Regions from separate parts of the Serratia nevei genome, predicted to be linked through region 1. Evidence: predicted binding sites of a transcription regulator. Region 1 holds the regulator's gene; each other region holds the start of a gene.

Region 1 (7,615 bases):
CCGATGCTGCTCCAGCGTTTGCGTTGCCTGAGCCAGCAGGGCCGCAGCCTCTACCTGCCGCTGCTGCAGCTGCTCTTTGCGCTGCTGCAATTCGCGGCGCAGGGCGTCGTCCAGCAGCGCGGCGGCGAAGGCAGTTTCATCGGCGAATTCGCTGTCGGCCAGCGCCTGCTGCCATTGCTGCTCCGCCTGCTGCAGCCGTTCCTGCATTTGGGTGTGCTGTTGTTGCAACCCGGCCTGCTGGCCGGCCAGGCGCTCGCGTAGTTCCTGCGCCTTTTGCCACTGCTCGGCGGCCTGCAAGCTGGCCTGTTCACAGGCGGTTTGTTTGGCGCGCAGCTGTTCCCGCACCTCGGCGACTCGCTGTTCGCCGAACAGCGCCAGCCGCTGCGCGCGCCGCTCGGCGAGGGTCTTCTCGCCTTCCTGCCAGCGTTGAAGCAGGTCTTGCTGCTGTTGCAGGCTGTCGGCGTGGGTTTTCTGCAGCAGCGTAAAGCGCTCTTCGAGCAGCGCCAGCTGTTGCTGCGCCTGCTGCTGCTGCGTTTGCAGAGCGGCGAGCGCGTCTTTTGCCTGTTGTACCGCCTGCGCCGCCTGTTCATGCTGCTGCAGCGCGTGCTGCCCGCGCCGCTCTTCGTCGTCGCAGCCGCTCAGCCAGGCGCTGAGTTGCTCGCCCTCCGCCAGGGTAAAGTCGAATGCCAGCGGCGCGCTGAGCTGCTGCCATTGCTGCTGTTGGGCAGCCAGCTGCTGCTCATCCTGCGCGATAGCCTGCTGCTGGCGTTGCTGCTGCTCTTGCAGGCCTTCACAGCGGGTGCGCAGCTCGGTGCCCTGGGTTTGCAGTTTCTCGGCGAGGGTGCGCATCTCAACCAAGCGTTGTTCCGTCGCCGAAGGCTGCACCGCCTGATATTGCTCCACCGCCGGATGGCTGGTGGAGCCGCACAGCGGGCAGGGTGCGCCGCTCTGCAACAGGGCGCGCTCCGCTTCCAGGCTGACGATGCGTTTTTCCAACTCGTGGATCCGCTCCACTTCCTGCAGCTGCGCCTTGTGCTGTTTGAATTGCTGACGCGCGTTCTCCAGCTGGTGTTGCAGCCCGGCGAGCTGCGTTTGCCGCTCGGCGTGCTCCGCCTGTTGCCGGGCCAGACGCTCGCGGGTCTGACGGTAAAGGGAAGCGAGCGTGAATAACTGCTGGCGCGTCGGGCGCAGATCCGTCAGGACGCTCAGGCGCTGGCGCAGCGGGGCCAGCGGGGTTTGCGCCTCCAGCGCCTGCTGCCGTTGCCGTTGAGCGGCCAGCGCTTCGGTCAGCGCGTTCAGCTGCTGCTGATGCTGTGCGGCCTGCGCCGTCAGCTGGCTGCGCTGGGCGGTGAGCTGCTCCAGTGCGGTCTGCTGCTGGGCGCACTGCTGCGTGGCGGCATCGCCGGCCTGTCGCCGCTCGGCCTGCGTCGACTGCAGTTGGGCGATCTGATGGTCGAGCGGGGCGACCTGGTCATCGATCAGCTGTTGCTGCTGCCGCATATGCTCGGCATGGGCTTGCTGCGCCAGACGGGCCTTTTCCACCGCCTGCTGCAGCGGCGCCAGCTGCGCCGAGTGTTGCTCCTGTTGCTGCGTCAGCTGGGCTGCCTGCTGTTGTATCGTCTGCAGCTCGGCGCGGCAGCGATCGCGTTCGCCGCGCAGCGGCCGCAATTTCTCGGCCGGTTCGCTCAGCGCCAGCCGCTGCAGCTGCGGGGCGGCCTCGGCCTGCTCGCGCTGGGCGGTTTCCAGCCGCCGTTGCCCCTCGTTTTGCTGTTGCTGGAGGCGCTGCCATTGCTGTAGCCAGCTCAGCGCCTGTTGCTGTTGCTGGGTTTGCTTGCCGAGAGCGCTTTCCTGCGCGCTCAGCGCCGTCAGCCGTTCAGTCAGGGAGTGGCGCTGTTCATCGTTCAGCAGCTCGATGCCGCTGGCGCGCTGGTGCAACGCATCCAGGTCGGTTTTGGCCTGCTTGTGGGATTCGAACACCTGTTCGGACAGCCGCCCGTAGATTTCGGTGCCGGTCAGCTCTTCCAACAGCTCGGCGCGATCGTTGGCGTCGGCGTTGAGGAACGCGGCGAACTGCCCCTGAGACAGCATCATCGATTTGGTGAAGCGGCCGAAGTCCAGCCCGGTGATGGCGGCGGTGATCTCCAGCTTATCGCGCACTTTATCTGCCAGGATCTTGCCGTCCTCGCGGCGCGCCAGTTCGACCTTCGGCGCCTGCAGATTGCCGTCCGGCGCGTTTTTGGCGCGGCGCTGGCTCCAGAAGGCGCGATAGCCGACGCCCTTGACCTCGAATTCGACCTCCGCCAGCGATTCGGCGGTGTGGCGGGTCATCAGTTCATTCTGGCTCGGCGTGACGTTGAGACGCGGCGTCTGGTGGTACAGCGCCAGGCAGATGGCGTCCAGCAGGGTGGTTTTGCCCGCGCCGGTCGGGCCGGTAATGGCGAACAGGCCGTTGCTGGCGAACGGCTCGGCGGTGAAGTCAATTTTCCACTCGCCCTGCAGCGAGTTGAGGTTTTTTAACCGCAGGCTGAGGATCTTCATGGGTGAGTCTCTTCAGGATTGTGCTGCACCGCATCGACCACCTGGCGGAACAGTTGATGCATCCGCCTTTGGCGCGCTTCGGGCATGTCGGCCTCCTGTGCCAGGCGCCGTTCGAACACCTCGTTGACGCTCAGCTCGTTCAGCGTTTCCTTGTCCTGCTGCGCGATCGCCTGGCGGCGTTGCTCTTTGCTGCGCCGCAGCAGCACCACTTCCACCGGCAGCTCATCCGCCATCAGCTGGATACGGCGCTGGATATCGCTGAGGTAGTCCTGCGTCGCCACTTCGATATCCAGCCACACCGGCAGCTCGCCGGCATAGTCGGCAAATTGCTGCAGCTGCCGTTCGATCTCGGCCAGATCGCCTTTGATCAGCTGCATGGGCTGGAACTGCGGGATCGTTAACGCTTCTACCTGCTGCAGGGCACCGTCGGCGAAATCCACCAGGAAGACGCTTTTGGCTTTGCCCAGTTCATCGAAGCTGAGCGGAATCGGTGAGCCGCTATAGCGAATATGTTCCGACTTGGCGACGTTCTGCGCGCGGTGAATGTGGCCCAGCGCGATGTAATCGGCAGGGGGGAAGGCCTGCGCCGGGAAGGCATCGAGGGTGCCGATATAGATGTCGCGCACCGAGTCGGAGGTGGTGACGCCGACGGTGGTCAGGTGGCCGGTGGCGACGATCGGCAGCGGCAGGCCCAGCTGCTCGCGGCGTTCGCAGGCCGCCAGATACAGCGCCTGGTAATGTTCGGCAATGGCTTCCTGCAGCGCCTGCTGTTTCTGCGCGCCGGATTCGCCGGCGCGGCTGGTGAGCAGATCGCGCGGCCGCAGAAAAGGAATGGCGCACAGCACGGCGCCCGGCTGGCCGTCGCGCCGGTTAAGCACCACGATCTGCTGCTCAAGGGAGCCCTGCGCACTCGCGATCACCGTGGTGTTCAGGCAAGAGAGCAGTTCCCGCGATTCGTTCAGCGTCGCTACCGAGTCGTGGTTGCCGCCCAACACCACCAGTTGGCAGCCGGTGCGCTGCAGTTCCACCACGAAGCGGTTGTACAGCTCGCGGGCGTAGCTGGGCGGCGAGCCGGTATCGAACAGGTCCCCGGCGACGATCAGCGCATCCACCTGCTGCTGCTCGATCTGTTCGATCAGCCAGTTCAGAAAAGCCTGGTGCTCGGCGGCGCGGCTTTTGGTGAAAAAGTACTGGCCAAGATGCCAGTCAGAGGTGTGGATCAGGCGCATGACACTCCCGGATGCAAAGGTAATGGCGATGATTATAAAGGCCGCGGCGGCGCCTGTCCCGGCGCAATAGCGACGACTACGGAATGATTTTTCTTTGCACCGGGAAATAATCGCTATGCTTACTGCCTATAACAGCCGCTTTTTTTCATAAAAGTGTCACAAAACTGACGCATAATGGCGCCCGCAAAGTCGCTAACACATTGGCAGGATTGACGATGGCAAGACGCATACTGGTGGTGGAAGACGAAGCGCCGATCCGTGAGATGGTGTGCTTTGTGTTGGAACAGAATGGTTACCAACCGTTGGAAGCCGAGGATTATGACAGCGCCGTGACGCGCCTGTCTGAGCCGTTCCCTGATTTGGTGTTGCTCGACTGGATGTTGCCCGGCGGTTCCGGCATTCAGTTTATCAAACATATGAAGCGCGAAGCGCTGACCCGCGATATTCCGGTCATGATGCTGACCGCGCGCGGCGAAGAGGAAGACCGCGTGCGCGGCCTGGAAGTGGGGGCGGATGATTATATCACCAAGCCGTTCTCGCCCAAGGAGCTGGTGGCGCGCATCAAGGCGGTCATGCGCCGCATTTCACCGATGGCGGTGGAAGAAGTGATTGAAATGCAAGGGCTGAGCCTGGATCCGTCCTCCCACCGCGTGATGGCTAACGATCAGGCGTTGGACATGGGGCCGACCGAGTTCAAGCTGCTGCACTTCTTTATGACCCACCCAGAGCGGGTTTATAGCCGTGAGCAGTTGCTTAATCACGTCTGGGGCACTAACGTTTATGTGGAAGACCGTACCGTTGACGTGCATATCCGTCGGCTCCGCAAGGCGTTAGAAACCAGTGGGCATGATAAAATGGTTCAAACCGTTCGGGGCACCGGCTACCGGTTCTCAACGCGCTACTGATCGCGCCGCGCTGGAGAATATGCCGTGTTAGAACGTCTGTCGTGGAAGAGGCTGGCTCTGGAGCTGGCTCTTTTTTGTCTGCCCGCCTTACTGCTGGGGCTGATTTTCGGTTATCTGCCCTGGTTCCTGCTGGCCTCCGCGCTGGCTGCGCTGGTGTGGAATTTCTACAACCAGCTCAAACTCTCCCATTGGCTGTGGATCGACCGCAGCATGACGCCGCCGCCCGGCCGCTGGAGCTGGGAGCCGCTGTTCTATGGCCTGTATCAGATGCAGCAGCGCAATCGCCGCCGCCGGCGCGAGCTGGCGCTGCTGATCAAGCGCTTTCGCAGCGGGGCCGAATCGCTGCCTGATGCGGTGGTGATGACCACCGTCGAAGGCAATATCTTCTGGTGTAATGGGCTGGCGCAGCATCTGCTCGGCTTCCGCTGGCCGGAAGACAACGGCCAGCACATCCTCAACCTGCTGCGCTATCCGGAATTCAGCCACTACCTGCAGCAGCAGGAGTTCTCGCGCCCGCTGACGCTGCAGCTGAACAACGAACACTACGTCGAATTCCGCGTAATGCCTTACTCCGAAGGGCAGCTGCTGATGGTGGCGCGCGACGTCACCCAGATGCGCCAGCTGGAGGGCGCGCGGCGCAACTTCTTCGCCAACGTCAGCCATGAGCTGCGCACGCCGCTGACGGTGCTGCAGGGCTACCTGGAGATGATGGGCGATGAAGAGCAGGACGGCTCGCTGCGCAGCAAGGCACTCAGCACCATGCAAGAGCAGACCCGTCGGATGGACGGGTTGGTCAAGCAGCTGCTGACGCTGTCGCGCATTGAGGCGGCGCCCAATGTCGACATGAACGAACGGGTGGATATCCCGCTGATGCTGCGGGTGTTGCAGCGCGAGGCGCAGTCGCTGAGTGGTGGCAATCACGAGATCACCTTCCGGGTTAACGAACAGCTCAACGTGTTCGGTAATGAAGACCAGTTGCGCAGCGCGGTGTCTAACCTGGTGTACAACGCGGTCAACCACACGCCGAAGGGCACCCATATCGAAGTGAGCTGGCAGCAGACGGCGCACGGCGCGCAGTTCCAGGTCAGCGACAACGGGCCGGGCATCGCCGCCGAACACCTTCCGCGCCTGACCGAGCGTTTTTACCGCGTCGACAAGGCCCGTTCGCGCCAAACCGGCGGCAGCGGGCTGGGGCTGGCGATCGTCAAACACGCGCTCAGCCATCACGACGCGCGGCTGGAGATCCTCAGCGAGCCGGGGATCGGCACACGCTTTATCTTTACCTTACCCAACCGGTTGATTGTTCCCGCCGCTTTATCAGAGAATGCGGTGAAAAATTAACGCGAGACACCGGTATGACCCGAATAACCCGAGGGCTGTTGCTTTGCCTGGCGCTGCTGGCCGGACGCGGCGCGCTGGCGCAGCCCGATGGCATGTTGGCGGGCAACCTGTCCAGCGTCGGCTCCGACACCCTGGCGAATCTGATGGCGCTGTGGGCGCAGGATTTCAGCCGGCATTACCCCAACGTTAACCTGCAGATCCAGGCCGCCGGCTCGTCGACCGCGCCGACCGCGTTGGCGGCGGGCGCCGCGCAGCTGGGGCCGATGAGCCGGCCGATGAAGGCCGCCGAGGTTTCGGCGTTCGAACACCGTTACGGCTATGCGCCGGTGGCGGTGCCGGTGGCGGTGGATGCGCTGGTGGTGTTGGTGCATCAGGACAACCCGCTGCGCGGCCTCAATCTGCAGCAGCTCGATCGCATTTTCTCCGCCACCCGGCGCTGTGGCGAAAGCAAACCGCTGACGCGCTGGGGCGAGCTGGGGCTCAGCGGCGACTGGGCGACGCGCTCGCTGCAGCGTTTCGGCCGCAACTCGGCATCCGGCACCTACGGCTATTTCAAACTGCGCGCGCTGTGCGGCGGCGATTTTATGCCGCGCGTCAATGAGCTGCCCGGTTCGGCCTCGGTGGTGCAGGCGGTGGCCGGTTCGCTCAACGGCATCGGCTACGCCAGCATCGGTTTTCGCGCCAGCGGCGTGCGGCTGCTACCGTTGGCGGAGTCGGGAGAGGACTATGTCGCGCCTACCGCCGCCAACGTGCGCAACGATCGCTACCCGCTGTCGCGCTATCTGTATATCTACATCAACAAAGCCCCCAATCAACCGCTGGAGCCGCTGACCGCCGCGTTCCTCGATCGCGTGCTGTCGACCGCAGGGCAGAGCCTGGTCAATCACGACGGCTATTTGCCGCTGCCGCCGGGCGCCTTGCAGAAGACCCGTCAGGCCCTCGGGCTGCAGCCGCTCGCGTCGGCCACGGTGCAATAAGCGACAAAAAGCGGCGTAATTTTCGCCTTTTTTCACGGCCAAATGGAGCTTATACCACGCGAAAACCGGGCATTTACTGGCGTTTTCGCGCGGTAAAGTGGTATATGCTTCACGTTTCGTGAATTCGTTGTTCAAAAATGATACAAATCATGTAGTGTATATTTATTGATAGCCAATATGATCGACTGGTGGCTAAAGTTTATATGGTCGATAGCTCTGCTTTTCGCCGTGTGGCTTGCCTTGAAGCGCTATAAACGTTTACCTTAGCCCTCGTTGTCGGATTAAACCTCCATTTTTATAACTCCTAAAATTTTGCCCATCTTCATGAGCGGCCACTTTCGAATAGGGACATAAACGCCGGATCGACTGCGTTTAGGGTGCTTATTTGGCGCTGCAACGATCGGGCATGCCGGCAACCGGGTGGGGCGTTACGCCACCACGCTATCGGACAATTTTTTTCATTTGAACAGGCAACACGACATCGTATGAGTCATCGTTTAACGTCAAAAGATATCCTGGCACTGGGCTTCATGACCTTTGCCTTATTCGTTGGGGCTGGGAACATCATCTTCCCGCCGATGGTCGGCTTGCAGTCCGGTGAACACGTCTGGACCGCGGCGCTGGG
Region 2 (7,615 bases), 2.4 Mb from region 1:
GCCTCCATTCAGCTGCATCTGGCGCTCGGGTTCCGCGAGGTGGGGCGCATGGAGCAGGTGGGCGCCAAATTTGGCCAATGGCTGGATCTGACTTTCCTGCAGCTGACGCTGGACGAGCGGGCGGCGCCGCCGGCGCGCTGATCCCGGGAGGCAGGGCGATGAATATGCTATTGCTGCTGATCGCGGCGGGAATGGGGCTGGTGGTGCAGAATCTGCTGATGGTGCGCATTACCGAAAGCGTCTCGACCATCCTTATCACGCTGGTGATCAACTCCAGCGTCGGTTTGCTGCTGCTGGTGGGGCTGCTGCTGGCCAAAAACGGCCTCGACGCGGTGGCGGAAGTGACCGGCGCCGCCAGGTGGTGGATGCTGCTGCCGGGGCTGCTGGGATCGCTGTTCGTGTTTGCCGGTATCCTGGGCTACCAAAAACTGGGCGCGGCGGCCACCATCTCGATCCTGGTCGCCAGCCAGCTGTGCATGGGGCTGCTGGTGGACGTCTACCGCGCCGGCCCGGCGGCGCTGCGCGAGAATCTGCCGGCGCTGTTCGGCGCCCTGCTGCTGGTGGCGGGCGCCTATCTGGTGGCGAAACGCAGCTTTTGACGGCGGCTGAAATGCAAAAAGCCCGCTCGGGTTTCCCTGAGCGGGCTTCTCTAAATATGGCTCCTCTGACTGGACTCGAACCAGTGACATACGGATTAACAGTCCGCCGTTCTACCGACTGAACTACAGAGGAATCGTGTGAACGGGGCGAATAATAGCGGGGCGGTTGCGGCTTGTAAAGCGTGAAAACGCCCGATGCGTTCGTTTGCTGCAAGATTGCCCAACCTGCTGCTTTTTCTCGCTTTTGTCGCTTATCCCGCGCGCAGTGCCCCCGGATGGCCCGTTGTTCGGGCCGTTGCTTGCCTGTGGTGCAACGCCTGCCCTGCGTTGTGGCGCGCGCCGCCCGACGAACGGCCGTCGGCCGCCGTGTATCCCGCTTCCATGGCCGTTTACCGACTCTGGCCCGGATCTTGCTGCGGTGCCTGACCGGATTTCGGCATTCTCAATTTAGCGGCTCGCTGGAGGCACTATGAATTTCAGACGTCTGAAGTACTTCGTGAAAATCGTTGATATCGGCAGCCTGACCCAGGCGGCGGAGGTGTTGCACATCGCCCAGCCGGCGCTCAGCCAGCAGCTGGCGACGCTGGAGGGGGAGCTGAAACAACAGCTGCTGATCCGCACCAAGCGCGGCGTACAGCCGACCGAGGCCGGCAATATTCTCTATGCCCACGCGCAGACCATTCTGCGCCAGTGCGAGCAGGCGCAGAGCGCGGTCAACAGCGCCGGGCAGGCGATGAGCGGCCAGGTGTCTCTCGGGTTGGCGTCGGGCAGCACCGCGGCGCAGCTGGCGCTGCCGCTGTTGCAGAGCCTGCGCGATCAGCAGCCGGGCATCCTGCTTAGCCTGCATGAGAACAGCGGCGCGGCGCTGGCCGGGCAGGTGGCCAACCAGACGTTGGACATGGCGATGGTCTACGGCGCCAAGATGCCCGCCGGGCTGCACGCCATCGCACTGATGCGGGAAGATCTCTATCTGGTGGCGACGCGTGCGGTGCCGCATCCCGGCAACAGCGTCGAGCTGCTGGACGTGGCGCGGCTGAACCTGTTCTTGCCGCGCGAGGGCGATGCGGTGCGCAATCAGCTGGAAGAGGCGATGGCGCTGCGCAAGCTGGCTGTCAACGTGGTGGGGGAGATCGAATCCTCGGGCGCGCTGAGCGCCGCGATCGCCGGCGGGCTGGGGGCGACCGTGCTGCCGGAATCGGTGGCACGCGCGATGATCGGCCCGGCCAAGGCCTGGATGGCGCGCATCAATGCGCCGACGATGTCGGTGCCGCTGGCGCTGTGCATGTCGGGCCAACAGGCGCTGTCCGCCCCGGCGCTGCTGGTCAAAGACATTCTGCTGTCGATCGCCGGCGGCCGCAGCCAGGAGAAACGCGCGCTGGCGCTGGTGCGTTGAGGAAAAAACGGCCCGCCGCAGCGGGCCTGATAACCGTTATCGGAACGGCGGTTCGTTGAAGGTGCGCAGCTTGCGCGAGTGCAGGCGGTCGCCCTCGGCGCGCAGCAGATCGATGGCGCAGATGCCGATCTGCAGGTGCTCGGAGATCGCCCCTTCATAGAAGCGGTTGGCCTGGCCCGGCAGTTTTATTTCGCCGTGCAGCGGTTTGTCGGAGACGCACAGCAGCGTGCCGTACGGCACCCGGAAGCGGTAACCCTGAGCGGCGATGGTGGCGCTCTCCATGTCGACCGCCACCGCGCGGCTGAGGTTGAAGCGCCGCGCCGAAGCGGAATAGCGCAGCTCCCAGTTGCGGTCGTCGGTGGTGACCACGGTGCCGGTGCGCAGGCGCTGTTTGACCTCTTCGCCGGGCATGCCGCTGACCATCTTGGTGGCGTCGTACAGGGCGCGCTGCACCTCGGCGATGCTCGGGATCGGAATATCCGGCGGCAGCACCGCATCCAGCACGTGATCGTCGCGCAGATAGGCGTGGGCCAGCACATAGTCGCCGATCGACTGGCTTTCGCGCAGGCCGCCGCAGTGGCCGATCATCAGCCAGGCGCTCGGGCGCAGCACCGCCAGGTGATCGCAGATGGTTTTGGCGTTGGAGGGGCCGACGCCGATGTTGATCAGCGTGATGCCCTGGCCGGTGCGCGAAATCAGGTGATAGGCCGGCATCTGGTGGTTTTTCCACGCCAGATCGGACACCGCCTGTTCGGGCGCGCTGGTTTCCGGCGTGATGTAGGTGCCGCCGGCGCTGGAGAGCGCGATGTACGGGCTGGCCGGATCGGCGATTTGCGCGCAGGCCCAGCGCACGAACTCATCCACATAGCGGGTGTAGTTGGTGAACAGCACGAACGGCTGGAAGTGCTCCACCGGCGTGCCGGTGTAGTGCCGCAGCCGCGCCAGCGAGAAATCCGCGCGCAGCGCATCGAAATGCGACAGCGGGAAATGGTTGTCGGTGGTGTGGTACAGGCCGTCGGCGGTTTCGTCACCGATCTGCGCCAGCTCGGTGGTGGGGAAATGCTGCGCGATGCCGGCGCTCATCGAGCGATCGAGCGCCAGGCTGGAGCCGTCGATCACGTAAGGGAACGGGATCTCCTGCTGCGACGGCGCCACTTCGATATGGGCGGCGTAATCGTGCTCCAGCATCGCCAGCTGTTCGGCCAGATAGTGGCGGAACAGCTGCGGCCGGGTCACGGTGGTGCTGTAGCTGCCGGGATGGGTGAAGCGGCCGAAGGCGCGGGTTTTGCTCGGGCCGGATTGCTGCCCGTCCCAGCTGACGCGCAGTTCGGGATACACGAACAGCCCGGCGGCGCGCGCCTGCGCATCCGGCAGCGTGCCGTGGCTGATAAAGTCGCCGACCGCCTGACGCAGCGCGTCTACCGCGGCGTCATACAGGGCTTCCAGTTGATCGAGTGCCTGATCGGCGCTGAGGCCGCTGCGAGGTGGGGCATAGCTCATACTTTCTCCTTGGATGTCCCGGCTCTGTGGCGGGGTTGCGGCGTTTTACCGTCACAGGTTAGCCGAAGAAGGGCGTAAAAGCTTGGTCGAAATGACGGGCGCGGCAAAGAAAATACCGCGCCCGTGAAGGCGCGGGGATCAGGAGGCGGGGTCGGCCGCCTCGACCTTCAACGACACCAGGCCGATGCCCAGCTTCTTCGGCGTAAAGCCGCCGCTGGCGCTCTCTTTCGGCTCGGTGGGGGCCGGCGGGGTAATGCTGATCTTCTGCGCGCCGCGCGGGTTGTCGAAGCGCAGGGTGACGGTGCTGTCCTGTTCGCCGAGCGACACGAAGCGCTCTTCGTCGCCGACGCGCACCGAAATCGGTTCGCCGACGTTATTGCCGTAGGCGCGGGCGCGCAGCACCAGATCGAAGCGCTTCGGCAGCGGATCGACGTAATCGATGTCGACCGCCGGCGCCAGGTTGGCGTCGGACCAGCGGCCCCACTCCTCGACGCCGGAAACGCCGGTGATGGCCTTCACCTGCTCCGGCAGGCCGGGCAGCATGAACTCGATGCTGTCCGCCCGGTACTTCATCGCCGCGTCGTCCACCTGCAGGCGAGCAACGGCGTTTTGATAATCGGCGACGCTGTCCGCCGCCGGGGCGGTAAAGCTCACCTTGCCGCGGAAGCGTTCGCCGCTGGCCTGCACGATCTGCGGCGGTGAGGCCAGGGTGCCGGAGGCCACGCAGATGTCGGTGCTTAGCGCCAGCTGCGGCGCCCAGACCCGGCCGATCTCATAGCATTTATCGACCCAGACGAATTTTTCCCCCGCGCCCAGCCCGGCCAGCTGTTTGCGCAGCGGGGTGGAAAGGTAGACGTTGAACATCGGTTCGATGCGGTTATCGCCCACCCGCAGGATAAACGGCACTTTGTAGGTGACGCCGGAGAAGCTGAAGCTGCGCTGGCGCGTATCCACGCTGTAGTCGCTGATGCGGTTCGGCAGGCCCCACTGGTTGATCACCGCCGGTTTCCAGCCGTTGATCTTCTCTTCGATGTTCAGGAACACCGTAGACAGCGACGGCGCCGACAGGCTGCTGCGGCCGAGGCCGATGTAGTTGTCGCCGCCCATCACGTCCAGCACCGTGGCGCCGTTGTCCAGCGTGCTGCGCTTCTCGTTGCGCTGCTCCGCCAGCGGCCGGGTGCCGTCGATGATAAAGAACAGGTTGCGGCGCTTCTGTTTGGTCAGGATATCGTAGGCGGTGTTGTTCATCGCCAGATGATCGGAGGACACCACGATCACGGTATTGCTGAAATAGGGCGAGCGTTTGATCTTGCCGATCAGCGCGGCGATGTGTTGCTGGCTGCAGGCCACCGCGCTCAGCGAGCGGTTTTCCTTGTTCTGCCAGGCGTAACTCTTTTTGCTGCAGCCGGCGGAGATAAAGCCGTCTGGGTGATGGGTGTCGACGGTCAGGGTAAACAGCGAGAACGGTTGGCGCTGCCTGGACAGCTCGACGAACTTGCCGTACACCACGTCCAGCACGCTGTCGTCGTACCAGCCCCAGTCGTTTTTGTAGCTCGGATCGGCGACCTGTTCGCGCAGCTCTTTGAAGCCGTAAACGTGGTCGAAGCCGTGGGATTTCAGGAAGGTGTCTTTACCGGCGAACGCCAGCTCGGCGCCCTGATAGAAATAGTTGCTGTAGCCGGCGGCCTTCAGCACGTCGCCCAGGCAGACGTTCTCCGGGTAGAAGGTGGAGACCGCGCTGGAGGCGTTGCCGTCGAAGGGCGCGAACAGCGGAATGCCGCACTGCGAGGCGACCATGCCGGCGATGGTGTAACCAGTGCCCGGCAGCTGCTGGGTGTTGCTGAAATCGATGCTGTCCGTGCGCAGGGCGTTCAGCTCGTCGGCCAGGCCGGGAAACAGCTCGGTATCGAAGTAGGTGCGCTCCAGACTCTCGGCATAGATGTACACCAGGTTCGGCCGCTTGCCCTGTACGGTCTTTTTCGGCGCCTTGTAGTAGGTGGTGAAATCGGCGGTATCGCCGACGATCTGGCTCTTGACCAGCAGCGAGATGTCCTGAAACGCCGGGGTGGTGCCGACCGAGAACAGCGCCAGCAGCACGGCGACGACGCTGTAGGCCACGCTGCTGCCTTTGGCCTTGCGGCGCAGCAGGCTGCGGGCCAGCACCGCGAAGATAAGTCCCAACGCCGCCAGCAGGCCGATAAACGGCAGCACGTATTTGCTGATGCCCGCGCCTTTGAGGCTGCTGGTGACGGTGTAAATCACCGCGTCGGTGATGCCGTCGCCGGTGAAGTAGTTGCTGGCGATCAGGATGACGTTCAGCACCAGATAGCTGCCGAGCAGCGTCAGCAGAATGGCGAACCACCAGCGGTTGGCGGCGGCCCGGGTGCGATAAATCAAAATCGACGCCAAAAAGAGAACAAACGAAACGACTGCTAAAACCATCCGCCAAACCTTGTCTGATTGAAATAAAACCGTTGCTGCCCTGGTTTGCGCCGCCGAGCGTGCCGCGGCGCGAAAAGTGAAGGGTATAGCCTATTGCCGGCGGCGGAACAACGCGCGATCTCCCGCTACGGCCGACGAGCGGCGGCTATTGTACATTTTTATGACAATAGTGTGACGTTAATCACGCCGACGGCGGCCTCGGCGGCGAAAGCTTGCTGGTCGGAGGTTTCGCTCTACGCTTAATGAGCGCCACGACGGTGCGCCCATCAGCCATTCAGGAGGAAGTATGCAGACGATTCCCGCCGCGGTACTCGACGATCTGGCCCCGCAAGGCGTGTTGCGCGCGGCGATCAACTACGGCAATCCGGTGCTGGCACAGGCCGGGGCCGGTGGCAAACCGCAAGGCGCTTCGGTGGAGCTGGCCGCCGCGCTGGCCCAGGAACTGGGCGTGGCGCTCGAACTGGTCACCTATGACGCGGCGGGCAAGGTGTTCGCCGACCTGGACAGCGGCGCCTGGAACCTGGCGTTTATGGCCATCGAGCCGGTGCGCGCGGCGCAGATCGCCTTCAGCGAGCCCTACGTGATCATCGAGGGAACCTATCTGGTGGCGAACGACGCGCCTTACTTTGAGGTGGCGCAGCTCGACAGGCCGGAGGTGCGCATCGCGGTCGGCCAGGGGGCGGCGTACGATCTGTTTTTATCGCGCACGCTGCAGCAGGCGCAGCTGGTGCGGGCGGCAACCTCCGCCGAGGCGATCGCGCTGTTTTTCGAACGGGGGCTGGAGGCGGCGGCCGGCGTGCGCCAGCCGCTGTTGGCCGCTGCGGCCGCCCATCCCGGCTACCGGGTGCTGGAGGGGCACTTCACCGCCATCCGGCAGGCGATGGCGGTGCCGCGGCAAAAAACTCAGGGCGCCACCTACGTGAACGATTTTATCGAGCGCTGCAAGGCCAACGGGTTGGTGAAGGCGGCCTTGCAGCGCAGCGGCCAGGGCGAGGTGACGGTGGCGCCACCGGCCGCCTCGGCGTGATCAGTCCAGCTCCACCGCGTACTGTTCCACCGGCGTGATTTTCTTGATCAGCTTGTTGTCGAACAGGAACTGTTCGTAAGCCTGGTAGCGTGCCCGATCCAGCTTGGCCGGATCGCGGGCGAACAGCGGCAGGCTGGCTTGCCACGCCTGTTTGTTCAGCTCGGTATTCAGCTCCGGGTGCGCTTTGGCGAATGCCAGCCAGGTGTCCTGCGGGTGCGCATGCAGGTAGTCGCTGCCTTGCTTCAGCGCGGCGAGGAACTTGCGGATTTTCGGCTCGTTCACCGCATCGCGGTGGGCGACGATGATCAGCTCGTCGTAGGCCGGCACGCCGTAATCTTCGACGTTGAACACCACCGGCGTCTTGCCCTGCAGCTTCAGCTCCAGCGCTTCGATGTTGCGGTAGCCGCCGATCACCGCATCGACCTGGCCCGCCAGCAGGGCGCTGGTCAGCTGGAAGTTGACGTTGATAAGCTTGATGTCCTGCGGCCTGAGGTGCTCGTGTTCGACCATGGTGGCCAGCGTCGCCTGTTCGATGCCGCTGACCGAGTAACCCACTGTTTTGCCCTTGAGATCCGCCGGCGACGTGATGTTTTTATCCAGCGCGATCACCGTATTCAGCGGCGTGTTGATCAGCGTGCCGACGCGCATCAGCGG
Region 3 (7,615 bases), 1.0 Mb from region 1:
TCAAGGCATCGAAAGCGCCCATGAAGGGCGTTCATTAGGAATATAACTGATGTGTGGAATTGTAGGCGCAGTAGCGCAACGTGATATCGCAGAAATCCTGTTGGAAGGTTTACGTCGTCTTGAGTACCGCGGTTATGACTCCGCCGGTCTGGCAGTGGTCGACGAAAAAGGCAACGTCAGCCGCCTGCGCCGCGTAGGCAAGGTGCAAAAACTGGCCGAAGCGGCGGAGCAGACCGATCTGCACGGCGGTACCGGCATCGCTCACACCCGTTGGGCAACGCACGGTGAACCGACCGAGGCGAACGCGCACCCGCATGTTTCCGACTACATTACCGTGGTGCATAACGGCATCATCGAAAACCACGAACCGCTGCGCGAACTGCTGATCGAACGCGGTTATCGCTTCAGCTCCGAAACCGACACCGAAGTGATTGCGCACCTGGTGCACTGGGAACAACTGCAGGGCGGTACGCTGCTGGAAGTGGTTCAGCGCGTGATCCCACAGCTGCGCGGCGCCTACGGCACCGTGGTGATGGACAGCCGCGATCCGAGCGTATTGGTCGCGGCGCGCTCCGGCAGCCCGCTGGTTATCGGCCGCGGCGTCGGGGAAAACTTCATTGCTTCCGATCAGCTGGCGCTGCTGCCGGTCACCCGCCGCTTCATCTTCCTGGAAGAAGGCGACGTGGTGGAAGTGACTCGCCGCACCGTCAACATCTTCGACAAGCAGGGCAACGCCATTGAGCGCCCTGAGATCGAATCCCAGGTGCAGTATGACGCCGGCGACAAGGGCGCTTACCGTCACTACATGCAAAAAGAGATCTACGAACAGCCGCTGGCGCTGAAAAACACCCTGGAAGGGCGTTTCAGCCATGGCCAAATCAACCTGAGCGAGCTGGGCCCGCGCGCCGATGAGCTGTTGGCCAAGGTGCAGCACGTGCAGATCATCGCCTGTGGCACTTCTTACCACTCCGGGATGGTGGCGCGTTACTGGTTCGAAGCGCTGGCCGGCGTGCCGTGCGACGTCGAGATCGCCTCCGAGTTCCGTTACCGCAAATCGGCGGTGCGCCCGGGCAGCCTGATCATCACCCTGTCGCAGTCCGGCGAAACCGCCGACACCCTGGCGGCGCTGCGCCTGTCCAAAGAGCTGGGTTATCTCGGTTCGCTGGCCGTTTGTAACGTTGCGGGCTCTTCGCTGGTGCGCGAATCCGATCTGGCATTGATGACCAAGGCCGGCACGGAAATCGGCGTAGCCTCGACCAAGGCCTTCACCACGCAGCTCACCGTGCTGTTGATGCTGGTGGCGCGCCTGGGCCGCTTGAAAGGCATGGCGGAAAGCGTGGAGCAGGAGATCGTGCACGGCCTGCAGGCGCTGCCGGCGCGCATCGAGCAGATGCTGTCGATGGATAAAGAGATCGAAGCGCTGGCGGAAGGCTTCTCCGACAAGCACCATGCGTTGTTCCTCGGCCGCGGCGATCAGTATCCGATCGCCATGGAAGGGGCGCTGAAGCTGAAAGAGATCTCCTATATTCATGCCGAAGCTTATGCGGCGGGCGAGCTGAAACACGGCCCGCTGGCGCTGATCGACGCCGATATGCCGGTGATTGTGGTGGCGCCGAACAACGAACTGCTGGAAAAGCTGAAGTCCAACATTGAAGAAGTGCGCGCGCGCGGCGGCCAGCTGTACGTGTTCGCCGATCAGGACGCCGGCTTCGTCAGCAGCGAAGGCATGACCATCATTCCTCTGCCGCACGTCGAGGAAATCGTGGCGCCGATCTTCTACACCGTGCCGTTGCAGCTGCTGTCTTACCACGTGGCGCTGATCAAAGGCACCGACGTTGACCAGCCGCGCAATCTGGCGAAGTCTGTCACCGTAGAGTAATCTGCCGCAGGTAAACTGCAAAAGCCGGCCTTAGCGCCGGCTTTTTTCATGAGTAACGCGAAAGATGACAGCGGCGCCGATTCAGGGATAAACGTTGTCATATTCAAGCGGATAGGACGTGGCCAAACGGTTTTTTTATTGCTTGGCAATTGCGCTGTTTTTGATTTAACAAGTTGATTTTTATATAAATCACCACCCCTCAAATGCACTGTAATATAACTGTCATATTGCGTACATTTTTCTGTCACCAAACTGTCCTATTTTCCCTCCTGCAGCAATACTTACTCTGATTAAAACGACTCGAAGTCGATTTTAAATATCCCATTAGGAGGGATTATGAAACTGATGCGTACCACCGTCGCCAGTATTGTGGCAGCGACCTTCTCCCTGACCGCCGTGTCCGCGTTCGCTGCTGCCAGCCTGACCGGTGCAGGTGCGACATTCCCCGCTCCGGTTTACGCCAAGTGGGCAGATTCTTATCAGAAAGAAACCGGCAACAAAGTTAACTATCAGGGCATCGGCTCCTCTGGCGGCGTGAAGCAAATCGTGGCCAACACCGTTGACTTTGGCGCCTCCGACGCCCCGCTGTCTGACGACAAGCTGGCGGCCGACGGCCTGTTCCAGTTCCCGACCGTGATTGGCGGCGTGGTGCTGGCCGTGAATATCCCGGGCATTAAATCCGGCGAACTGACTCTGGACGGTAAAACCCTGGGCGATATCTACCTGGGCAACGTCAAAAAATGGAACGACCCGGCTATCACCAAGCTGAACCCAGGCGTGAAACTGCCTGACCAGAACATCGCCGTGGTGCGCCGCGCCGATGGTTCCGGCACCTCGTTCGTGTTCACCAGCTACCTGTCCAAGGCCAACGCGCAGTGGAAAGAAAAGATTGGCGCCGGTTCTACCGTTAACTGGCCGACCGGTCTGGGCGGCAAAGGCAACGACGGCATCGCCGCCTTCGTTCAGCGTCTGCCAGGCTCTATCGGCTACGTAGAATACGCTTACGCCAAGCAGAACAACCTGGCTTACACCAAGCTGGTTTCCGCCGACGGCAAACCGGTCAGCCCGACTGAAGAGAGCTTCAGCAACGCGGCCAAAGGCGTGGATTGGAGCAAGACCTTCGCTCAGGATCTGACTGACCAGAAAGGCGACAACGTGTGGCCAATCACCTCCACCACCTTCATCCTGGTGCACAAAGAGCAGAAAAACCCTGCTCAGGGCGCCGAAGTGCTGAAGTTCTTCGACTGGGCTTACAAAACCGGCGGCAAACAGGCTAACGAGCTGGATTACGCCACCCTGCCGAAAGAAGTGGTTGAGCAGGTGCGCGCGGCCTGGAAAACCAACGTAAAAGACAGTTCAGGTAAAGCGCTGTACTAACAACGCAGGGGCGCGGGCTCGCCGCGCCCCACACAGTTCTTCAGGCTCCGATCCCGGTTGGGGCTGCCAGGGTTCAAACAGAGAGTAATCTATGGCTGAGTACAAGCCGACCATCAAAGCACCGGGCAAAAACGGTGACATCATTTTCAGCGCGCTGGTGAGACTGGCTGCGCTGATTACCCTATTGTTGCTGGGCGGCATTATCGTTTCGCTGATCTTCGCCTCCTGGCCAAGCATGCAGAAATTCGGCTTCGCTTTCCTGTGGACCAAAGAGTGGGACGCGCCGGCGGAGCAGTTCGGCGCGCTGGTGCCGATCTACGGTACCGTGGTCACCTCGCTTATCGCGCTGATCATCGCCGTGCCGGTGAGCTTCGGCATCGCGTTGTTCCTGACCGAACTGGCGCCGAACTGGTTGAAGCGGCCGCTGGGCATCGCCATTGAGCTGCTGGCGGCCATCCCGAGCATCGTCTACGGCATGTGGGGCCTGTTCGTGTTCGCCCCGCTGTTCGCCGAATACTTCCAGACGCCGGTGGGCGAAGTGCTGTCGGGCATTCCGATCGTCGGCGAGCTGTTCTCCGGCCCGGCCTTCGGCATCGGCATTCTGGCCGCCGGGGTGATCCTGGCGATCATGATCATTCCTTACATCGCCGCGGTCATGCGCGACGTGTTCGAACAGACGCCGGTGATGATGAAAGAGTCGGCCTACGGCATCGGTTGCACCACCTGGGAAGTCATCTGGCGCATCGTGCTGCCGTTCACCAAAAACGGCGTCATCGGCGGCGTGATGTTGGGCCTGGGCCGCGCGCTGGGGGAAACCATGGCGGTGACCTTTATCATCGGTAACACCTACCAGCTCGACAGCGCTTCGCTGTACATGCCGGGCAACAGTATCACCTCGGCGCTGGCCAACGAATTCGCCGAAGCCGAGTCCGGCGTGCACACCGCCGCGTTGATGGAGCTGGGCCTGATTCTGTTTGTTATCACCTTTATCGTGCTGGCGCTGTCGAAACTGATGATCATGCGTCTGGCCAAGAATGAGGGGCGTTAACATGGCGACGATGGATATGCAAAACGCAGTCGTTCTGGCGGAAAGCCGCCGCAAAATGCAGGCCTGGCGCCGGCAGAAAAACCGCCTCGCGCTGTTCCTGTCGATGGCGACCATGGCGTTCGGGCTGTTCTGGTTGATCTGGATCCTGATCGCCACCGTCACCAAAGGCTTCGACGGTATGTCGCTGGCGCTGTTCACCGAAATGACCCCGCCGCCGAATACCGCGGGCGGCGGCTTGGCCAACGCCATCGCCGGCAGCGGCCTGTTGATCCTGTGGGCGACCATCTTCGGTACGCCGCTGGGCATCATGGCCGGCATCTACCTGGCGGAATACGGCCGTAAATCCTGGCTGGCGGAAGTGATCCGCTTTATCAACGATATCCTGCTGTCCGCACCGTCGATCGTGGTGGGCCTGTTCGTTTACACCATCGTGGTGGCGAAGATGGAACACTTCTCCGGCTGGGCCGGCATCGTGGCGCTGGCGCTGCTGCAGGTGCCGATCGTCATTCGCACCACCGAAAACATGCTGAAGCTGGTACCGGATACGCTGCGCGAGGCCGCGTACGCCCTGGGTACGCCGAAATGGCGTATGATTTCTGCCATCACGCTGAAGGCGTCGGTGTCCGGCATCATCACCGGCGTGCTGCTGGCGATTGCGCGCATCGCGGGGGAAACCGCACCGCTGCTGTTCACCTCGCTGTCGAACCAGTTCTGGAGCACTGACCTGATGCAGCCGATCGCCAACCTGCCGGTGACCATCTTCAAATTCGCCATGAGCCCGTTCGCCGAATGGCAACAGCTGGCCTGGGCCGGGGTGCTGTTGATCACCCTGTGCGTACTGTTACTGAATATCCTGGCGCGCGTGATTTTCGCCAAGAAAAAGCATTCATAAAATTTTGAGCGCCGCTTTGGCGGCGCTGATGAAAAGAGAGAAGTCTTGATGAGTATGGTTACTGACGCTTCCAGCAGCAAAATTCAGGTACGCGATCTGAACTTCTACTACGGCAAATTCCATGCGCTGAAGAACATCACGCTGGATATCGCCAAGAACAAGGTCACCGCGTTTATCGGCCCATCCGGCTGCGGCAAATCCACCCTGCTGCGCACCTTCAACAAGATGTATCAGCTGTACCCGGAACAGCGCGCGGAAGGCGGCATCCTGCTGGACGGCCAGAACATCCTGACCGACAACTCGGATATCGCGCTGCTGCGCGCCAAGGTCGGCATGGTGTTCCAGAAGCCGACGCCGTTCCCGATGTCGATTTACGACAACATCGCCTTCGGCGTTCGCCTGTTTGAAAAGCTGTCGCGCGCCGATATGGACGAGCGCGTGCAGTGGGCGCTGACCAAGGCGGCGCTGTGGAACGAAACCAAGGACAAGCTGCACCAGAGCGGCTACAGCCTCTCCGGCGGCCAGCAGCAGCGTCTGTGCATCGCCCGCGGCATCGCCATTCGTCCGGAAGTGCTGTTGCTGGATGAGCCTTGCTCGGCGCTGGATCCGATCTCCACCGGCAAGATTGAAGAGCTGATCAGCGAGCTGAAGGCCGACTACACCGTGGTGATCGTGACGCACAACATGCAGCAGGCGGCGCGCTGCTCCGACTCTACCGCATTTATGTATCTGGGCGAGCTGATCGAGTTCAGTGATACTGATAACCTGTTCACTGCGCCGCAGAAAAAGCAGACTGAAGACTACATCACTGGCCGTTATGGTTGATAGGAAGCATCATGGATAACCTGAATTTAAATAAACACATTTCCGGCCAGTTCAACGCAGAGCTTGAGCATATCCGCACCCAGGTGCTGACCATGGGCGGGCTGGTGGAGCAGCAGCTGACCGACGCCATCACCGCGATGCACAATCAGGATGGCGAGCTGGCCAAGCGCGTGATCGAAGGCGACGCCAAGGTCAACATGATGGAAGTGGCGATCGACGAAGCCTGCGTGCGCATCATCGCCAAGCGCCAGCCAACCGCCAGCGATCTGCGCCTGGTGATGGCGATCATCAAAACCATTTCCGAGCTGGAGCGCATCGGCGACGTGGCGGACAAAATTTGCCGCACCGCGCTGGAAAAGTTCTCGCACCAGCACCAGCCGCTGTTGGTCAGCCTGGAATCGCTGGGGCGCCACACCGTGCAGATGCTGCACGACGTGTTGGATGCCTTCGCGCGCATGGATCTGGACGAGGCGATCCGTATTTACCGCGAAGATAAAAAGGTCGACCAGGAGTATGAAGGCATCGTGCGTCAGCTGATGACCTACATGATGGAAGACTCACGCACCATTCCCAGCGTGCTGACCGCGCTGTTCTGCGCCCGTTCTATCGAGCGCATCGGCGACCGCTGCCAGAACATCTGCGAATTTATCTTCTATTTCGTCAAAGGGCAGGACTTCCGTCATTTGGGCGGCGACGCCCTGGAAAAGCTGCTCTCTCCGGACGGTAAAGACGAAAAAGCCGACTAACCCTTTCCGGGTAATATCCTTCAAAGGCGCGGTTTCCCGCGCCTTTATTCCATCTTAAGCGCGTAAAGATAAAAAGGTTATAAACATAGCTTTTTATATTATTTCCTGACCTATGTGGCGCTTGCTAGCTTATCCGCCAGCAGGACATCAACCACTTAGGAGCTTTCTATGAAACATCGCGCTTTGGCCTTAACGTTGTTAGCCAGTCTGACCGGCCTCGCCGCCGGCGCCGCGCACGCGGACAAACTTGACGATATCAAGCAAGCCGGCGTGGTGCGTATCGCGGTGTTCGACAGCAACCCGCCGTTCGGCTACATCGACCCGCAGAGCAAGAAGCTGGTGGGCTACGATGTGGACGTCGCCGATGCGATCGGCAAAGCGCTGGGGGTAAAAGTGGAACTGCGCGCCACCAACCCGGCCAACCGCATTCCGCTGCTGGTGTCGAAGAAGGTTGACCTGATCGCCGCCAACTTCACCATTACCGACGAGCGCGCCAAGGAAGTGAACTTCAGCGTGCCGTACTTCGCCACCGGCCAGAAATTCATCGCCCGCAAAGGCGTGCTGAAAACCCCGGAAGACATCAAGAAGCTGCGCATCGGCGCGGATAAGGGCACGGTGCAGGAAATCACCCTGCGCGAGCGTTTCCCGACGGCGAAAGTGATCTCTTACGATGACACTCCGCTGGCGTTCGTGGCGCTGCGTAACGGCAACGTGCAGGCGATCACTCAGGACGACGCCAAGCTGGTCGGCCTGCTTGGCAACCTGCCGGCGGCGCAGAAGGCGGAGTTTGAAATTTCGCCGTTCAGCCTGACCAAAGAGTACCAGGGCGTCGGCATTCCCAAGGGCGA
Region 4 (7,615 bases), 1.1 Mb from region 1:
CGATCCAGATAGTGGGTCGAACGGATGCGGCGGATGGTGCGTGACTTGCCGCGGATCAGCAGGGTTTCGGTCGTGGCCATGTTGCCCTGGCGGCTGATACCCTCCAGCAGATCGCCCTTGGTGATGCCGGTGGCGGAGAAGATCACGTTGTCGTTGCGCGCCATCTGGTCCATGCGCAGCACCTGACCGGCCTCGATACCCATTTCCCGGCAGCGCGCCAGCTCCTGTTCGCCGATGCGGCGGTTCTCGGCGCTGTCGCCTTTCACTTCATGGCGCGGCAGCAAACGCGCCTGCATGTCGCCGTCCAGCGCGCGGATCACCGCAGCTGAGATCACCCCTTCCGGCGCGCCGCCGATGCCATACATCACATCGACCTCGCTTTCCGGCATGCAGGTGAGAATGGAGGCCGCCACGTCGCCGTCAGGAATGGCGAACACCCGCACGCCCAGCTGCTGCATCTGCGCGATGACGCCGTCGTGGCGCGGTTTGGCCAAGACGATCACCGTCAGCTGCGACAGCGGTTTGCCCAGCCGTGCGGCGACGTTCTGCAGGTTCTCCGCCAGCGGCAGGTCGAGATCGATGGCGCCGCGCGCCGCCGGGCCGACCACCAGCTTCTCCATGTACATGTCCGGCGCGTGCAGGAAGGTGCCGCGATCGCCCACCGCCAATACCGCCAGCGCATTCGACTGGCCCATGGCGGTCATGCGGGTGCCTTCGATCGGATCGACCGCGATGTCGACCGCGTCGCCCTGGCCGGTGCCGACCTGTTCGCCGATATACAGCATCGGCGCTTCGTCGATCTCGCCTTCGCCGATCACAATGCGGCCATCGATATCCACTTTGTTGAGCATGATGCGCATGGCGTGGACCGCCGCGCCGTCGGCGGCGTTCTTGTCGCCGCGTCCCAGCCATTTGTAGCCCGCCAGCGCGGCGGCTTCGGTAACGCGGGAAAATTCGATGGCTAATTCACGTTTCATGGCAAACCTGTCTGTGAGAAAGGGAAGAAAATATCGGCAAAGTCTATCACAGCACGGTGGCGGCGGGGCGGGGCAAAAAAAAGCGCCGCCCGCAGGCAGCGCTTGTTGGAGAAACGGCAGCGTCGAGATTACTCGTGATCTTCCCATGCCTGAGCACGAGCCACCGCTTTTTTCCAGCCGCTGTAGCGGTAGTTGCGTTCGGTGGTTTCGATGCTTGGGCGGAATTCGCGCTCAATCACCGCTTTGCTCTTCACTTCATCCAGATCGTTCCAGTAGCCGATGGCCAGGCCCGCCAGGAACGCGGCACCCAGCGCCGTCGATTCACGCACCTCAGGGCGTTCTACGCGGGTGCCGAGGATATCGGACTGGAACTGCATCAGGAAGTTGTTGGCGACCGCGCCACCGTCCACGCGCAGCGATTGCAGGCGGGTGTTGGCGTCGGCCTGCATGGCGTCCAGCACGTCACGGGTCTGGAAGGCGATGGATTCCAGCGTGGCTCGGATGATGTGGTTGCTGTTGGCGCCACGGGTCAGGCCGAAGATGGCGCCGCGGGCATACGGATCCCAGTAAGGGGCGCCCAGGCCGGTAAAGGCCGGCACCACATAGACGCCGTTGCTGTCTTTCACCTTGGTGGCGAAGTATTCGGAGTCGGCGGCGTCGCTGATCAGTTTCAGCTCATCGCGCAGCCACTGGATAGACGCACCGCCGATGAACACCGCGCCTTCCAGCGCATAGTTCACTTCGCCGCGCGGGCCGCAGGCGATGGTGGTCAGCAGGCCGTTTTTCGAGCGCACCGCTTCTTTGCCGGTGTTCATCAGCAGGAAGCAGCCGGTGCCGTAGGTGTTCTTCGCCATGCCCGGTTGAACGCACAGCTGGCCGTACAGCGCTGCCTGCTGGTCACCGGCGATACCGGCGATAGGAATACGCGTACCGCCCTTACCGCCGATGTTGGTCTGGCCGTACACCTCGGAGGAAGGACGGACTTTCGGCAGCATGGCGCGCGGGATATCCAGCACTTCCAGCATGCGCTCATCCCAGTCCAGCTCGTGGATGTTGAACATCATGGTGCGTGAGGCGTTGGTGTAATCGGTAACGTGTACGCGGCCCTGGGTCATTTTCCACACCAGCCAGGTATCGACGGTGCCGAACAGCAGTTCGCCGCGCTTGGCGCGCTCGCGGGCGCCTTCGACGTTGTCCAGGATCCACTTCACCTTGGTGCCGGAGAAGTACGGGTCAACCACCAGGCCGGTGTTGTGACGGATGTACTCTTCCAGGCCGTCGCGCTTGAGCTTCTCGCAGATGTCGGCGGTGCGGCGGCACTGCCAGACGATGGCGTTGTAAATCGGCTTGCCGGTCTCTTTTTCCCAGACGATGGTGGTTTCGCGCTGGTTGGTGATGCCAATGCCGGCGATCTGATCGGAACTGATGTCGGCTTTCGCCAGCACTTCTACCAGCGTCGAGCTTTGCGACGCCCAGATCTCCATCGGGTCGTGCTCAACCCAGCCGGCCTTTGGATAGATCTGCGGGAATTCGCGCTGCGATACCGCAACGATGTTGGCGTCGTGATCGAGCACGACGGCGCGTGAACTGGTGGTCCCTTGGTCGAGTGCGACAATGTATTTTTTTTCTACAGTCATGGTAATTATCCTGCTGTTGTTAACCGTGTAAAACTGCACCCATCACGCTTTGCGCTGCTGGGTCTTGGCATCAGGCTCTTCTTCCGTCACGCAGACGTCGCACGGCAGGTGGCGGCCAATCAGCGCGCGGTAACCGAAAGCGCCCAGGCCACAGCCGACGATAGGGGCGAAGATCGGCACCAGGAAGTACGGGATGTCCCGTGCGCCGGTGAAGGCGACTTTGCCCCAGCCGGCCAGGTAGGCAAACAGTTTCGGCCCGAAGTCACGCGCCGGGTTCAACGCAAAGCCGGTCAATGGTCCCATGGAGGCGCCGATCACGGCAATCAGAATACCGATCAGCAGCGGGGCCAGCGGGCCGCGCGGAATGCCGTTGCCGTCGTCGGTCAGCGCCAGGATCAGGCACATCAGAATGGCGGCGATCACCGTTTCTACCAGGAAGGCCTGGCCGACGGAGATGTGCGCGTTAGGGTAAGTCGAGAAGATGCCCGCCAGTTCGAGGCTTTCGTTGCTGCCGCGCACCATGTGGTGAGCCGCTTCAAAGTCGAAGAACAGGTTGTAGTACAGCCCATAGACCAGGGCAGCGGCGCAGAAGGCACCGGCGACCTGTGCAATGATGTAAGGCACCACTTTGCGCCCGTCGAAGCAGGCGAACAGCCACAGAGCGAGGGTGACCGCAGGGTTGAGATGCGCGCCGGAAATGGCGGCGGTCAGATAGATGGCCATGGCGACGCCCAGGCCCCAAATGATGCTGATTTCCCACTGGCCGAAGCTGGCACCCGCCAGTTTCAGCGCGGCAACGCAGCCTACGCCAAAGAAGATCAGCAGCGCCGTGCCGAGGAACTCGGCGATGCACTGGCCTTTTAATGTCGGACTGGTGGTTTGGCTCATAATGTTGTTGTCCTGCAAAACGGCGGTTGTTGGTTTATAGGCTCAGTTGGGTATACATCCGGCCTATGGGCACAGTTTTTTTCATCTCGTCCAATTATTGAATAAGGACGTGATGTAAATTTATCGTTAACGAACATAAACGAGAAATAGCGAAATCAAAATGTGTGTGGCGCGTCATAAAATTGAGCGATTTCGCGTCGTTTAGTGTTCTTTCTGAGCCATAAAAGTGTGATCTGACCAGTGGTTTGGCGAGGGTTGTTAACAACTCGCGGCGGTGGCGGCGGGGATTTTCAGTTTTTGCTGATGGCGGGGGCAGGAAAATTGCAACAGACTGCGCGATGATCCGGTATGTTGCTAGACAGGCGGAGACTGGCTACTTACAATCGTTTTTAACGAATCGAGACTGGCGCGCCTTCCGTAACGGCGCGCGTCACTGAGCGCGATGCAATATTCGCAGTAGCTGCAGCCGACGTTGCGGCCGCTACTTATAGATGTACGCCTTGCTATCATGAGGGGACTGAAGCATGTCATTTGAAGTATTTGAGAAACTGGAAGCAAAAGTACAGCAGGCGATTGATACCATCACCTTGTTGCAGATGGAAATTGAAGAGCTGAAAGACAAAAACAACTCTCTGTCGCAGGAAGTTCAGGCTGCCTCCGGCAACCACGAAGCGCTGGTGCGCGAAAACCAACAGCTGAAAGAAGAACAGCACGTATGGCAAGATCGCCTGCGCGCTCTGCTGGGCAAAATGGAAGAGGTCTGATTCCTCACGCCATGCAGCAACGAAAAGGGCGCCTCAGGCGCCCTTTTTCATGACCGAAAATCACTCGATGTCGAGCGGGTCTTCGGAGAGGATGATGCCGGTGTTGTCGGCATACAGGTGATCGCCGGAGAAGAAGGTGACGCCACCGAAGTTGACGCGGATATCGCTTTCGCCCACGCCTTCGCTCACGGCACCCACCGGGATCGCCGCCATCGCCTGAATGCCGATGTCGAGTTCTTCCAGATCGTCCACCTGACGCACCGCGCCGTACACCACGATGCCTTCCCATTCGTTCTGGGCGGCCAGGCGCGCCAGTTCGGCGTTGATCAGCGCCCGGCGTACCGAACCGCCGCCGTCGACCAACAGCACGCGGCCGCGGCCGTTTTCTTCAAGCAGATCGAACAACAGGCCGTTATCCTCAAAGCATTTCACCGTGGTGATCTGCCCGCCAAATGAAGTACGCCCGCCAAAATTGGAGAACAGAGGTTCAACAACGTTCACCTCTTCATGATAGATGTCGCAAAGTTCGGAAGTATCGTATTTCATAGGATTTTACGTCTGTTTGCCGCTGGAATGTTCAGTATATCCCTTTATTCGCCCTGTTGGCAAAATCATCAGTTTTTAACTGAGCGCCACGCCGATGGCGAACAGCAGGTTGGCCAGCAACGCCGCCTTGACCATGTGTTCCAGCATCGGCCGCATGCCGACCGGCGTCGGATCGCGCAACACGCGCAGGCCGTGGCGCACCAGCAGCGGGATCGCCAGCACGAACAGCCAGCCCCACGGGCTGTGGAGATTGAACAGCGTAAACAGCGCGAAACACAGCACCGCGCCGCCGAGCAGCAGGGCATGGTAAATGCGCGCCTTGTGCGGGCCGAGGCGCACCGCCAGCGTGTTCTTGCCGTTTTCGCGATCGCTCTCGATATCGCGCAGATTGTTGATGTTGAGCACCGCCGTCGCCAGCAGGCCACAGGCGGTGGCCGGCAGCATCACGACGCTGTCGAAGGTGTGCGTTTGCAGATAGTAGGTGCCGGCCACGCTCAGCCAGCCGAAGAACACCAGCACCGAGATGTCGCCCAGCCCCAAATACCCGTAGGGCTTGTTGCCGACGGTATAGGTGATGGCCGCCACGATAGACAGCCCGCCCAGCACCAGGAAGCCCACCACGTCGCTGGGTTGCTCGCAGGCGACTGCGATCAGCGAACAGCCGGCGAGGGCGATCAGCACCACCGTCACCACCAGCGCCCGTTTCATCTGCGCCTGGGTGATCATGCCTTTTTGCATGCCGCGCAACGGCCCGATGCGATCTTCTTTGTCGCTGCCTTTGACCGCATCGCCGTAGTCGTTCGCCAGGTTGGAGAGGATCTGCAGCAGGCCGGCGGTCAACAGCGCCAGCAGCGCCACTTCAGGTTTCAGGCTGCCGTGCCAGGTGGCGATGGCCGAGCCGACCACGATGGAGGCAAAAGCCAACGGCAGGGTGCGGGGGCGTAGACTTTCCAGCCAGGCGGAGATCGGGGTGGTGGAGGTTGATGAGCTCATGTTTCGCTTCTGTCAGTGAGTTGCGGTGTCCGTTAGAAATAATTGTGGGAGGCAATGCCTCCCACACAGATGACTGACAAGACAATGATTGAGCGATTATAGGATAAAACGACTCAAATCTTCATCCGCCACCAGTTCATCCAGATGACTGCGCACGTAATCCGCATCAATTGTAATGGATTGGCCATTAATTTCACTCGCATCGTAGGAAATATCTTCCATCAGACGTTCCAGCACGGTGTGCAGACGACGCGCGCCGATATTCTCGGTGCTTTCGTTGACCTGCCACGCGGCTTCGGCGATGCGGCGGATGCCGTCGGCGGTGAACTCGATGTTGACGCCTTCGGTGCCCATCAGCGCTTTGTACTGCTCGGTCAGCGACGCGCTCGGCTCGGTCAGGATGCGCTCGAAGTCTTCGGTGGTCAGCGCCTGCAGCTCAACGCGGATCGGCAGACGGCCCTGCAGTTCCGGGATCAGATCCGACGGATTGGCGGTCTGGAACGCGCCGGAAGCGATGAACAGGATGTGGTCGGTCTTCACCATACCGTGCTTGGTCGATACGGTGCAGCCTTCCACCAGCGGCAGCAGATCGCGCTGCACGCCTTCGCGCGAGACGTCCGGACCGGAGCTCTGGCCGCCGCGCTTACAGATTTTGTCGATCTCGTCGATAAACACGATGCCGTGCTGTTCAACCGCTTCGATCGCCTGCTCTTTCAGCTCTTCCGGGTTCACCAGTTTTGCAGCTTCTTCTTCCACCAGCAGCTTGAAGGCTTCTTTGATCTTCACCTTGCGCGGCTTTTGCTTCTGGCCGCCGAGGTTCTGGAACATCGACTGCAGCTGGTTGGTCATCTCTTCCATGCCCGGAGGCGCCATGATTTCCACGCCCATCGGCGCCGCGGCCAGATCGATTTCGATCTCTTTGTCGTCCAGCTGGCCTTCGCGCAGTTTCTTGCGGAATGCCTGGCGGGCGGCGGACGGCTCCTGATGCTCTTCCGGCTGGCCCCAGTTGTTCTTGGCCGGCGGGATCAGCACGTCGAGAATGCGCTCTTCGGCCAACTCTTCGGCACGGGTGCGGTTTTTCTCGATCGACTGCATGCGCACCATTTTGATGGCGGCATCGGTCAGATCGCGGATGATGGAATCCACTTCTTTGCCCACATAGCCCACTTCGGTGAACTTGGTGGCTTCAACCTTGATGAACGGCGCGTTGGCCAGCTTCGCCAGACGACGGGCGATTTCGGTTTTACCGACGCCGGTTGGGCCGATCATCAGAATGTTTTTCGGGGTCACTTCGTGACGCAGCATCTCGTTGAGCTGCATCCGGCGCCAGCGGTTGCGCAGGGCAATGGCGACAGCGCGTTTGGCCTTGTTTTGGCCAATGATATAGCTGTCCAGTTCGCTGACGATCTCGCGCGGGGTCATTTCAGACATGGTATTCGATCCTTACGCTTTGGAAGGCAATTCTTCAATGGTGTGGAAATGGTTGGTGTAAATACAGATGTCGCCGGCGATGTTGAGGGATTTCTCAACGATGTCGCGGGCGCTCAGCTCGGTATTTTCCAACATGGCGCGGGCTGCGGCCTGGGCGTACGGGCCGCCGGAGCCGATGGCGATCAGATCGTTTTCCGGCTGCACCACATCGCCGTTGCCGGTGATGATCAGCGAGGCGGTTTCATCGGCGACCGCCAGCAGCGCTTCGAGCTTGCGCAGCATGCGGTCGGTGCGCCAGTCTTTCGCCAGCTCGACGGCGGCTTTCACCAGGTGGCCCTGATGCATTTCCAGTTTGCGTTCAAACAGTTCAAACAGCGTG

The links. The regulator PhoB, encoded in region 1, activates phosphate uptake and scavenging genes when phosphate is short. The targets are predictions, from matches to a motif close to CTGTCATAAAACTGNCNNAT.
Region 2: a site for PhoB is predicted at 6,082-6,101, ahead of opgB (phosphatidylglycerol--membrane-oligosaccharide glycerophosphotransferase). Genes of this name have one in related genera too.
Region 3: a site for PhoB is predicted at 2,121-2,140, ahead of pstS (phosphate ABC transporter substrate-binding protein PstS). Genes of this name have one in related genera too.
Region 4: a site for PhoB is predicted at 3,674-3,693, ahead of V8N38_RS24785 (MIP/aquaporin family protein). Genes of this name have one in related genera too.

What each region holds. Positions count from the first base shown of each region.
Region 1 is NZ_CP149940.1:985,443-993,057, forward strand. It holds gene sbcC (exonuclease subunit SbcC) at 1-2,538, opposite strand, end outside; gene sbcD (exonuclease subunit SbcD) at 2,535-3,767, opposite strand; gene phoB (phosphate response regulator transcription factor PhoB) at 3,983-4,672, shown strand; gene phoR (phosphate regulon sensor histidine kinase PhoR) at 4,697-6,013, shown strand; gene V8N38_RS04660 (PstS family phosphate ABC transporter substrate-binding protein) at 6,028-6,990, shown strand; gene brnQ (branched-chain amino acid transport system II carrier protein) at 7,476-7,615, shown strand, end outside.
Region 2 is NZ_CP149940.1:3,356,537-3,364,151, reverse strand. It holds gene V8N38_RS16130 (GNAT family N-acetyltransferase) at 1-141, shown strand, start outside; gene V8N38_RS16125 (DMT family transporter) at 159-599, shown strand; tRNA gene V8N38_RS16120 (tRNA-Asn) at 657-732, opposite strand; gene nac (nitrogen assimilation transcriptional regulator NAC) at 1,069-1,992, shown strand; gene V8N38_RS16110 (AMP nucleosidase) at 2,029-3,492, opposite strand; gene opgB (phosphatidylglycerol--membrane-oligosaccharide glycerophosphotransferase) at 3,631-5,934, opposite strand; gene V8N38_RS16100 (transporter substrate-binding domain-containing protein) at 6,221-6,961, shown strand; gene V8N38_RS16095 (ABC transporter substrate-binding protein) at 6,962-7,615, opposite strand, start outside.
Region 3 is NZ_CP149940.1:5,322,356-5,329,970, forward strand. It holds gene glmS (glutamine--fructose-6-phosphate transaminase (isomerizing)) at 50-1,879, shown strand; gene pstS (phosphate ABC transporter substrate-binding protein PstS) at 2,216-3,256, shown strand; gene pstC (phosphate ABC transporter permease PstC) at 3,348-4,304, shown strand; gene pstA (phosphate ABC transporter permease PstA) at 4,306-5,196, shown strand; gene pstB (phosphate ABC transporter ATP-binding protein PstB) at 5,251-6,021, shown strand; gene phoU (phosphate signaling complex protein PhoU) at 6,033-6,767, shown strand; gene V8N38_RS25400 (ABC transporter substrate-binding protein) at 6,936-7,615, shown strand, end outside.
Region 4 is NZ_CP149940.1:5,196,051-5,203,665, reverse strand. It holds gene glpX (class II fructose-bisphosphatase) at 1-977, opposite strand, end outside; gene glpK (glycerol kinase GlpK) at 1,106-2,614, opposite strand; gene V8N38_RS24785 (MIP/aquaporin family protein) at 2,657-3,502, opposite strand; gene zapB (septal ring assembly protein ZapB) at 4,027-4,266, shown strand; gene rraA (ribonuclease E activity regulator RraA) at 4,327-4,812, opposite strand; gene V8N38_RS24770 (1,4-dihydroxy-2-naphthoate polyprenyltransferase) at 4,888-5,805, opposite strand; gene hslU (HslU--HslV peptidase ATPase subunit) at 5,902-7,236, opposite strand; gene hslV (ATP-dependent protease subunit HslV) at 7,249-7,615, opposite strand, start outside.